3 regions of the Arthrobacter sp. 05T420 genome follow, and region 2 is predicted to be linked to each of the others. Evidence: riboswitches for the same ligand, from Rfam matches in the RefSeq annotation. Region 2 holds a riboswitch; each other region holds the start of a gene.

Region 1 (3,263 bases), on a different contig from region 2:
CGAGGAAGAGCTGACGCACGACATCAACCGCCTCCGCGCACAGTGGGAGGGCATCGAGAGCCAGTCGACGTCCACCAAGATCCTCGCTCCCGAGCTGCTCTACGGCGAACCTGACCTGACCATCAAGGTGGTCCGCGACGTCTTCAACGAGGACTTCTCCAAGCTGATCGTCTCCGGCGAGGAAGCCTGGGACACCATCGAGGCCTACGTCACCTACGTGGCACCGGACCTCGTGGGCCGGCTCGAGAAGTGGACCAAGGATACGGACATCTTCGCTGCCTGGCGCATCGACGAGCAGATCCACAAGGCCCTGGACCGGAAGGTCTTCCTGCCCTCCGGCGGCTCCCTCGTGATCGACCGCACCGAAGCCATGACCGTGGTGGACGTCAACACCGGCAAGTTCACCGGCTCCGGCGGCAACCTCGAGGAAACCGTCACCAAGAACAACCTGGAAGCCGCCGAGGAAGTGGTCCGGCAGCTGCGCCTGCGCGACATTGGCGGCATCATCGTGATCGACTTCATCGACATGGTGCTCGAATCCAACCGCGACCTCGTGCTGCGCCGCATGGTGGAGTGCCTGGGCCGGGACCGGACCAAGCACCAGGTGGCCGAGGTGACCTCGCTGGGCCTCGTGCAGATGACCCGCAAGCGGATGGGCACCGGGCTGCTGGAGGTCTTTGGCGAACAGTGCGAAACCTGCGCGGGCCGCGGCATCGTCACGCACGACGAGCCCGTGGAACACCGCCGCGCCAACACGGTTGCCGCGGAGCACTACGTGCCGCGCACCGAGGCTCAGCCGGTTGCCCGTACGGAGCGCAAGAGCCGTCGCCGCGGCAGGGGAGCCCAGGGCCCGGAGACCGCTCCGGCCACGCCCGCCGCCGTCCACGCCGAGCCCACCGAGGCCGAACGCCACGCCAAGGCTGAAGCCACCCGTGCCGCTCTGGCGAACATCGCCGCCGCTGCGCACGCCGCGCATCTGCACGACGGTGAGGCAGCCGCTGCCAGCGACGCCGGGGCCCGCCAGGCCGCCGTCGACGCCGTCACACAGCTTGCTGCCGCGGAAGAGGCAGCCGGACGCCCCGCGACCGTGCTGACGTTCGGCGGCGAACAGGTGGCCCTGCCCTTCGTCGAGCACGCCGAGGACGCGCCGGAACCGGCCCTGACCCTGGACCTGCTGACCGAGGCCTTCGCCAACCTGGGCGACGCCGAGGCCGGCAAGCAGGCCGCTAGGCAGGACGAGTTGCAGGCCCCGGCCACCGAAGCACCCGAGGCGCCCGCAACCGTGCGCGCTGCGGAGGCTCCGGCTTCACGGGCAGCGGACACCACCACCCGTGGCCGTCGCGGGCGCCGCAACCGGAGCGCCAGCCGCGCCCAGGGCGCTGCGAACGAGACCTCCGTGGAGCACCGCGAGGCCACACGGCCTGCAGCGGCAGGATCTGTTCACGAGGCCAAGGCACCCGCAGCGGCCAGGCCGGCCTCCGTCCCGGCCGGTAACGAGCCGATCATCCTCGGCGTCGGCGTACCGGCGTCGGAGCTCTAGTCCTCCGCGACTCATCGCTTCCCCGGCCGGTCACTTCGACCGGTCGGGCTGCGGGCCCGGGCCCGAGCGGGCGTAACATACGTCCGCTCCGGCCCGGGCCCGCTGCTGCGTTAACGGGCCAGCCCGGCGGCAACGGCTAGGCTGGGACACTGACACGGGGTGCCGCGCATCGGGCCGGCTGAGATCCAGACCCGTTGAACCTGTCCGGTTAGCACCGGCGAAGGGATGTCTGACTTGTCCGCGAGATCGAATCCGTCCGAGTTTCCGCCCAGCGAGTTTCTGCTCCCCCAGTCCTCACCGCCGTCCCCGTCCGCGCCGCTGCGCATTCCCCGCGTGCTCGCCATCGCCGGCTCCGACCCGTCCGGCGGGGCCGGGATCCAGGCCGACCTGAAGAGCATCGCAGCCAACGGCGGCTACGGCATGGCCGCCATCACGGCCCTGACAGCACAAAATACCCAGGGCGTGCGCGCCGTCCACGTGCCCCCGGCCGCGTTCCTCACCGCCCAGCTGGACGCCATCAGCGACGACATCGGCATCGATGCCGTCAAGATCGGCATGCTCGGCGACGCCGCAGTGATCCACGCCGTCCGCGTCTGGCTGGAGAAGGTGCGGCCCGCCGTCGTCGTCCTGGACCCGGTAATGGTCGCCACCAGCGGCGACCGGCTGCTCCAGGAGTCGGCCGAGGCCGCCCTGCAGGCCCTCCTGCCGCTGGCGGACCTCATCACGCCGAACCTGGCCGAACTCGCTATCCTGCTCAAAGAGCCCGCCGCGGCCGACTGGGCCGAGGCCCTGGCCCAGGGCAAGCGGCTGGCCGCCCTGACCGGCACCACTGTGCTGGTCAAGGGCGGTCATCTCCAGGGCGGACAACCCGGGAACGGGCCCGGCCCTGACTGCGATGACGGCGACGTCGCGCAGGGCGGGAACGGCGCCGACGGCGGCTGCCCGGATGCGCTGGTCAACACCGGTGGCCTGCTCGGCACCGAAACGGTGGTGGTGCCGGGGGAGCGGATCGCCACGCGCAACAGCCACGGCACCGGCTGCTCCCTGTCCTCGGCCATGGCCACCGTGCAGGCCCGGGTGGGGGACTGGGAAGCGGCGTTGCGGGAGGTGAAGCCGTGGCTGCTGGGTGCGCTCCGTGAAGCCGCGGTCCTGGACGTCGGTTCCGGGAACGGCCCGGTCCACCACTTCCACCACGTGCAGCACCTCGCGAACGGCCAGCACGGCCAGGTCAGCCAGGCAAGCCACGTACACGGTCCGGCCGAAGGCGAGTTCGCCGCAGCCCTGCGCGAAGGGGCTTCTGGCGATCTTGACGCCATCTACGCCCTGGACTTCATCCGCGGACTGGCCGACGGAACCCTGCCCGAGCACGAGTTCGCCTACTACCTCGCCCAGGACGCCATCTACCTCAACGGCTACTCCCGGGTCCTGGCCCGAGCTGCCGCGATCGCCCCCACCGAGGCCGAACAGCTGTTCTGGGCCCGTTCGGCGCAGACCTGCCTGGAGGTCGAGTCCGAGCTGCACCGGTCCTGGCTTAGCACCCGCCCCACGGCGCCCACCCTGGGCCCAGTGACGAAGTCCTACGTGGACCACCTGCTGGCCGCCTCGGTGTCCGGCAGCTACGGGGTCCTCGTGGCGGCAGCCCTGCCGTGCTTCTGGCTCTACGCCGAGGTCGGTTCCACCCTGCACCGAGAGTTCCTGGCCGGCGGCGCCTCCGTGGCACACC
Region 2 (3,263 bases):
AGGCCTCGCCGGCGCGGACCTGGACCGAAACCCCGGTCTGGACCGGACGCGGCGCGATCGTGCGGAAGCCGTCGCGCAGCCCGGCGCGCCGCGGCCGCTCGCGGGACACCGCGAGCCCGTCGGCCGCGAGCAGGAGCTGCCCGGCGTTACGCGCCGGCAGCCGCGTCCGGGTCGCCGGGACGTAGCCCGGCACCCAGACGCCCGCACCAATGAGCATGTCCCGCGCCTCGGCCAGGACCTGGTCCGGCGGCCCGTCAATGAGTACGGCGGAGTTCAATACCGCGGAGTCCGGGGCGGACCCGGGCTGCAGCACCACAATCCTGTCCACCAGGTCTTTCCAGATCCCCACCCGGTGCTCCACGACCACCAGGGTGGCGCCGGTCTTGTCCAGGCAGCGGCCCACGGCATCCCGGACCTCCAGGACGCCGGCCGGGTCGAGGTTGGCGGTCGGCTCGTCGAGCAGCAGCAGCCCCGGCCGCATCGCGAGGATCCCGGCGAGCGCCAGCCGCTGCTTTTGTCCGCCGGAGAGGGCCGCGGTTGGGTGGTCCAGCGGCAGCCCGCCCAGCCCGACGTCGTCGAGCGCCTCGCGCACGCGCGGCCAGATCTCTGCCGCCGGGACCGCGAGGTTCTCCGCCCCGAAGGCGACGTCGTCGCCGACGCGGGAAAGCACCACCTGGGTTTCCGGGTCCTGCTGCACAAGCCCGGCGCGGCCGCGCTGCGCCCGTGGCGGGGCACCGTCGATCAGCAGGCTTCCGGTCTCGTCGGCGTCGCCAGAGTCGCCCGCTAACCCCGAGACGCCGGCCGCGCCGTCGCCCAGCACGCCAGCCAGGGCGTGGAGCAGGGTCGATTTGCCGGCGCCAGAGGGCCCCAGCAGAAGCACGCGCTCCCCCGGCCGGATGTCCAGGTCAAGGCCGCTGACCGCGGGCCGGGGCCGTCCGGCATGCCGCCAGCCCCAGCCGCGGGCTGTGACGGCGGCCGGCCGGACGCCTGGTGAAGATCTCATGGGTTCCCTGCAGAATTTAGGATGGGAGGGATCAGGAGAACACGGGTTCCGTGGCAGCCTTGCGGGAGGCAAAGGAGCCCAGCACTCCGGTCTTGGCCAGGCCGCGGGTGGCGAGCCAGGCCAGCCCGCCGGCAATAATTGCGCCCGAGATTGTGGTGAAAACGATGTAGGCGAGCTTGTCCCCGGCTGCGTAGGCGATGTTCCAGCCCCACGGCAGGAAGGAATCGTTCAGGCCGCAGAAGAGGCCCGCGCCGGCTCCGGCGAGCAGGGAGACCGGCAGGTTGAACTTCTTGTAGAGGAAGGCCGCGAAGACCAGTTCCGCGCCGAGGCCCTGCAGGATTCCGGAGATCAGTACGGTGGTGCCGTACTGCGAACCCATGATGAGCTCGCCCGTGGCCGCGACGGTTTCACAAAAGAGTGCGGCACCCGGTTTGCGGATGATGAGCATGCCCAGCACCGCCGGGATCATCCAGCCGCCGGCGTACAGTCCGCTCAGCGGCGGGTAGAGCGCGTTGACCGGGGCGGAAATCAGGTTCGCGCCCTGGGACCAGGCCCAGAAAATGACGCCGCCGGCAACGGCGATCAACGCGGCCACCACGATGTCCACCACCCGCCAGCTGTAGTCGCGCCGGGCGGATGAACGGCTGGCGGAACCATGCTGTGCTGAAATATCTGTCATGTCGTCCTCCTGAGGAACAGGAGGGGAGGGTGCTCCGGCCGGCCTCGGCTTCCGCCGCCCTCCGCGCACCCTGAGAACTCGACTCCCTTGCGCCGGTACTAACCGGATCAGGTTCGAGGGTCTGCGGCTGTCCGCACTCTCAGCGCCCACCAACGGTTTCCCCGGATATTTCCGGCGATGCCCGGCGGCGGCGCTCCCCTGTCGTAAATTATTTCGCCCTTGTGGGCTGGCTCAGTTTACACCCGGACGGCCGGGTTTTCAGTGGTGTGCCGTCACAATCGGGGGCCGGAAAGGGCCGGCCACCGCGGCCGGGAAAAGCTGCTTGATAGAGTCGACGTGTCGGACACCCGGACCCGCCAGCGGGCGGCCGCGTCACCTACGGGAAGCTGGATTATTTTGCCGCAGACACCAGCCACACACGATCCCTCCGGGGAATACGACCCTGACTCGAGCGAGCCGCAGCCGCCGGGGTCACTGGCGGCGCTCATCGGCCGCGTGCTGGCCGAGATGGATGCGCTCCAGTTCGCCGCGTTCAGCAAGGACGATGCCCTGGACCTCGGCCTCCTCCTGGTCGAGCTGGGCAGGCAACGCTCGCTGCCCATCGCCGTCGACATCACCAAAGGCGAGCAGGTGCTCTTCCATGCCGCACTGGACGGCGCCACGCCGGACAACGAGCGCTGGATCAACGCCAAGAAGCGCACCGCACTGCGGTACGAGGTCCCGTCGCTGCTGGTGGGCCTCCGGGCCCGGGCTGCCGGCGGAAGGATCGAGGACAACGCCTGGTGGGATCAGACGGAGTTCGCCGCCCACGGCGGAGCGTTCCCGATCTACGTGCGCGGCACGGGCGCCGTCGCCGTCGTCACGGTCTCCGGCCTGCCTCAGAAGGCGGACCACGACCTCGTGGTCGAGGCCCTGCGGATGGTCCTGACACCGGAACGCTAGGCTAGGGGAAAGCCGTTCCCGTCCCAAGGAGACCGAAGAATGAACATCGTCATCAAGCTGCTCGGCACCGGCATCAGCCTCTTGGCCGGCTTTGCCGGCACCAAGCTGGTGGACACCATCTGGGAAAAGTCCACGGGCAACAAGCCGCCCACGGGCCACGAGGACGACGTCCCCACCACGCTGCGCTCGGCCCTGACCTTCGCCCTGATCTCCGCATCGGTCAGCGCCATCATCCAGGTGCTCGCCAACCGCGGCACCCAGCGCGCGATCACCCGCTTCGCCAAGACCCAGGACGTCGTCTGACCTGACTCGGCTAGCCGCGGCACCGGCCGCGGCATGGCCGACGACGCTGGCCGCCGCGCCCCGCACGGGCTCAGCGGCCAGCGTCGTCGTCGTCCACTGCGTGGTTGGCTGCCTGCTGCGCGGCTTTCTGGGCGGCTTTCTGGGCAGCTTTCTGGACTACGGCCTCAAGCTCGTCGGAGCTCAGCAGCTCCGGATGCAGGTGCTTGGTCCGGTAGCCGGCCCGGCCCACCATGTGGGCGGACACGGGAACGGTGAGCAGTTGGAAGAGCCAGGCAACCATCAGGACGGGCCACACCCACCAGGTGCGCATCTGCAGGCCAAGGGCCGCCAGCAGCA
Region 3 (3,263 bases), on a different contig from region 2:
CGCCCCGCCCGGGGCGACAAAGGAGGGGACATCGGCGATGGCGTAGAACACCTTGTAGCCCCCGTTGCTCCGTTCGATGAACAGGGCCTGATCGAGGTCGGTGGACGATGCCGGATCAATGGTCACGAACTCGACGTGCGTCAGGTCCAGGTCCGGCAGCTTGTGCTCGGCCACCGCTGCTTCCGCGTCGCGCAGCACGTCCTCGGGGAACGGACCGGGCAGTTCCAGCGTGGTGCGCAACGCCTTGAGAGCCTCGGCAAGCTGGTTCTGCTGCTCGTGGACACTGGGGGTCAGGCGATGATGTGACACGAAAATCAGGGTAGCCCGATTTCCGCTATTAGTCTTGGATGATGAGCGCAACTGCGGACGATCCTGCCCTCTACAACAGCTTGGTGGCGGATCTGCTGGGGGTCCTGGCGTACGGCGAGCTTTCCGCCTTCGAGCGGCTGTCCTCGAGTGCCCGGTATTCGCCCACGCTGCATGACCGTGCGGTGCTGGGCAGCATGGCGGTGGTCGAGTTCCAGCATTACGAACTGGTCCGCGCCCGGCTCGAGCACATGGGCCTGGACACCGAGGCTGTCATGCTGCCGTTCCAGCCGTCGGTGGACCACTTCCACGAGCGCACGCGCCCGGCGGACTGGTATGAGGCGCTCATGAAGGCCTACGTGATCGACACCGTCTCCGCGGACTTTTACCGCGCCGTCGGCCGGTACGTCGACGCCGGGACCCGGGAGCTGATCGGGCAGGTCCGCTCCACCGGCGAGTCCACGGCCGTGCTCCAGGAGCGGCTCAAGGCGGCCCTGGCCGATGATCCCCGGCTGGCGTCGCGCCTGGCGCTGTGGGCCAGGCGCCTGCTGGGCGAGGTCCTGACCCATGCCCAGCGGCTCAGCCTTGAGCACGCGTTCCTCGCCGGGCTCTCGGGCCTGGACGACGCCGGCGCCAGGGAGCTGGTCAGGGGCCTGACGGCCGAACTCGCGGCGAACCACGCCCGCCGGATGGCAGGGCTGGGGCTCGCCGGCTAGGTTCAGTGCAGGCCGGGAACCTGCCTAAGATGCCGCGGCGTCCAGCGCCGCCAGCAGCGCACCTGCGGCGTGGGCCGGATCAGGGGCGTCGGTGACCGCCCGGACCACCACGATCCGCCGGGCGCCGGCCTCGACTACCTGCTCAACGTTGCTGAGGTCGATCCCGCCGATCGCGAACCAGGGCATGACGCCGTCCACCTTGCCGGTTCCCTCAGCGTCCGCCCGGCCGATCGCCTGGGCGGCGTAGCGCACGAGGTCGAGGCCGACGGCGGCGCGTCCCGGTTTGGTGGGCGTCGCCCAGACGGGACCCACACAGAAGTAGTCGAGCCCTTTGCGGCCGGGCGAGGCAGCAATGGCGGCGTCCACCTGTTTCGGGCTGTGGGTGGACAGGCCGATCACGGCGTCCTTGCCCAGGAAGCCGCGGGCGGCGTCGAGCGAAATGTCCTTCTGGCCGATATGGAACACGGGTGCCCCGGACAAGGACGCGATGTCCGCCCGGTCGTTGACGGCCCACAACCGTCCGTGGCGCTGGGCCGCGGCGTGCAGGACCTCCAGGAGTTCGAGTTCCTCGGCCGCCTCAAGTGTTTTATCGCGCAGCTGGATGATGTCCACACCGCCGGCGAAGGCGGCGTCAACGAAGTCCTCGAAGTCGCCGCGGTCCCTGCGGGCGTCAGTGCACAAGTAGAGGCGGGCGGTGGTGTGGAGGGGGTCCTGGCTCATGGGTCCAGCCTAGTTCCTCTAAACTGGGCGCATACCGCGGGAGCCCGCAGCAGCCAAGTCGCTGCTGCAGGGCTGAGAGGGCGTCAGAGCCGACCGCTTGACCTGATCCGGCTAGTACCGGCGTAGGGAAGGAATTTTTTTATGGGCACACGAGCCGGCCGCGCAGCCGCCGCCGCAAATGACGCCGCCGACGTTGCCGTGATCGGCGGCGGGGTGATTGGCCATGGCATCGCGTTCGAGGCCAGCCGCTCGGGCCGGTCTGTGGTTTTGATCGACGATGCTCCCGGCAGCGGAGCCAGCTGGGCCGCGGCCGGCATGCTGGCCCCCGTCAGCGAGCTGCATTACCAGGAGGAGCAGCTGCTGGAACTGATGCTTGAGTCGTCCCGGCTGTGGCCCGGATTCGCTGCCGGCCTCGACGCCGGCGGCGCGGATTCCCTGGCCGGTACCGGCTACCTGACGACGTCGACCCTCGCGGTCGGGGCCGACGCGGCGGACCGGCGCGCGCTCGCGGACCTGAGGGAGGTCCAGCAGGCCTGCGGCCTCACCGTGGAACCACTGACAGTGCGCGAGGCCCGCAGCCGGGAGCCCCTGCTGAGCCCGGGCATCTCCTGCGCCTTCGACATCCCGGCCGACCACCAGGTGGACCCCCGGCTGCTGCTCACCCGGCTCGCCAGCGTGCTCGGCGCGGAGGGCGGGAGCTTTGTCCGGCGGCGCGCGGCGGGCCTGCTGTGGCAGGACGGCACGGTTGCCGGGGTACGGCTCGCGGGCGGCGGTTCCGTGCGGGCTGCGGAAACGGTAATCGCCAACGGCCTTGGCGCCGCCGGGCTCGAGGACCTGCCCACCGGGCTGGCGCTGCCGCTGCGGCCTGTCTATGGCGACATCCTCCGGCTTCGCGTGCCCCCGCGTCTGTTGCCGCTGCTCACGGCCACCGTGCGGGGCATGGTGCGCGGGGTCCCGGTGTACATCGTTCCCCGCCAGGACGGCACCGTGGTGATCGGAGCCACCCAGCGTGAGGACGGGCCGTCGGATCCCCATGCGGTTTCTGCCGGCGGCGTCTACCAGCTGCTAAGGGATGCCCAGCAGCTGGTGCCCGCGGTCGCCGAGCTGGAGCTGCTGGAAGCCACGGCGCGGGCCCGGCCCGGCACGCCGGACAACGCCCCGTTGCTGGGACGGGTCGCCCGCCCGGACGGTGGGGACGTCCCGGGGCTCATCATCGCCACCGGTTTCTTCCGGCACGGCGTCCTGCTGACCCCCGCGGCTGCGGCCGTGTGCCGGCAACTCATGGACGGGACGCCGGGCCCGCGCTGGGCCGGGTTCCGCCCCGACCGTTTTTCCCGCACCCCGGACACGTCCGGGGACAGCCCCAAGAAGGAAGCAGCATGAACATCAGACTGAACGGAACGGAGCAGAGCGTCGCCGACGGCGCCTCCGTCAGCACTCTCGTCAGCCAGCTCACTGGCCGCAGCATCGGCCCCGACGGCCGGGCTGCCGACGGGGGCAAGCTCGGTGTCGCCGTGGCCC

Evidence for each region. A riboswitch is a leader RNA that binds a small molecule or an ion and turns the genes downstream of it on or off. The one in region 2 is predicted to bind thiamine pyrophosphate.
Region 1: it holds a riboswitch for thiamine pyrophosphate, as region 2 does, so the genes downstream of both, AC1DEM_RS15155 (bifunctional hydroxymethylpyrimidine kinase/phosphomethylpyrimidine kinase) here and AC1DEM_RS19365 (ECF transporter S component) in region 2, are expected to answer to the same signal.
Region 3: it holds a riboswitch for thiamine pyrophosphate, as region 2 does, so the genes downstream of both, thiO (glycine oxidase ThiO) here and AC1DEM_RS19365 (ECF transporter S component) in region 2, are expected to answer to the same signal.

Annotation. Positions count from the first base shown of each region.
Region 1 is NZ_JBFTLG010000015.1:39,500-42,762, forward strand. Features, by position in the region: gene AC1DEM_RS15150 (Rne/Rng family ribonuclease) at 1-1,540, shown strand, start outside; TPP riboswitch at 1,686-1,783, shown strand; gene AC1DEM_RS15155 (bifunctional hydroxymethylpyrimidine kinase/phosphomethylpyrimidine kinase) at 1,766-3,263, shown strand, end outside.
Region 2 is NZ_JBFTLG010000022.1:79,722-82,984, reverse strand. Features, by position in the region: gene AC1DEM_RS19370 (ABC transporter ATP-binding protein) at 1-1,003, opposite strand, end outside; gene AC1DEM_RS19365 (ECF transporter S component) at 1,035-1,682, opposite strand; TPP riboswitch at 1,749-1,892, opposite strand; gene AC1DEM_RS19360 (heme-degrading domain-containing protein) at 2,079-2,624, shown strand; gene AC1DEM_RS19355 (DUF4235 domain-containing protein) at 2,664-2,927, shown strand; gene mnhG (monovalent cation/H(+) antiporter subunit G) at 2,998-3,263, opposite strand, start outside.
Region 3 is NZ_JBFTLG010000001.1:312,497-315,759, forward strand. Features, by position in the region: gene AC1DEM_RS01505 (RNB domain-containing ribonuclease) at 1-309, opposite strand, end outside; gene AC1DEM_RS01510 (ferritin-like fold-containing protein) at 351-1,022, shown strand; gene thiE (thiamine phosphate synthase) at 1,047-1,742, opposite strand; TPP riboswitch at 1,769-1,889, shown strand; gene thiO (glycine oxidase ThiO) at 1,884-3,125, shown strand; gene thiS (sulfur carrier protein ThiS) at 3,122-3,263, shown strand, end outside.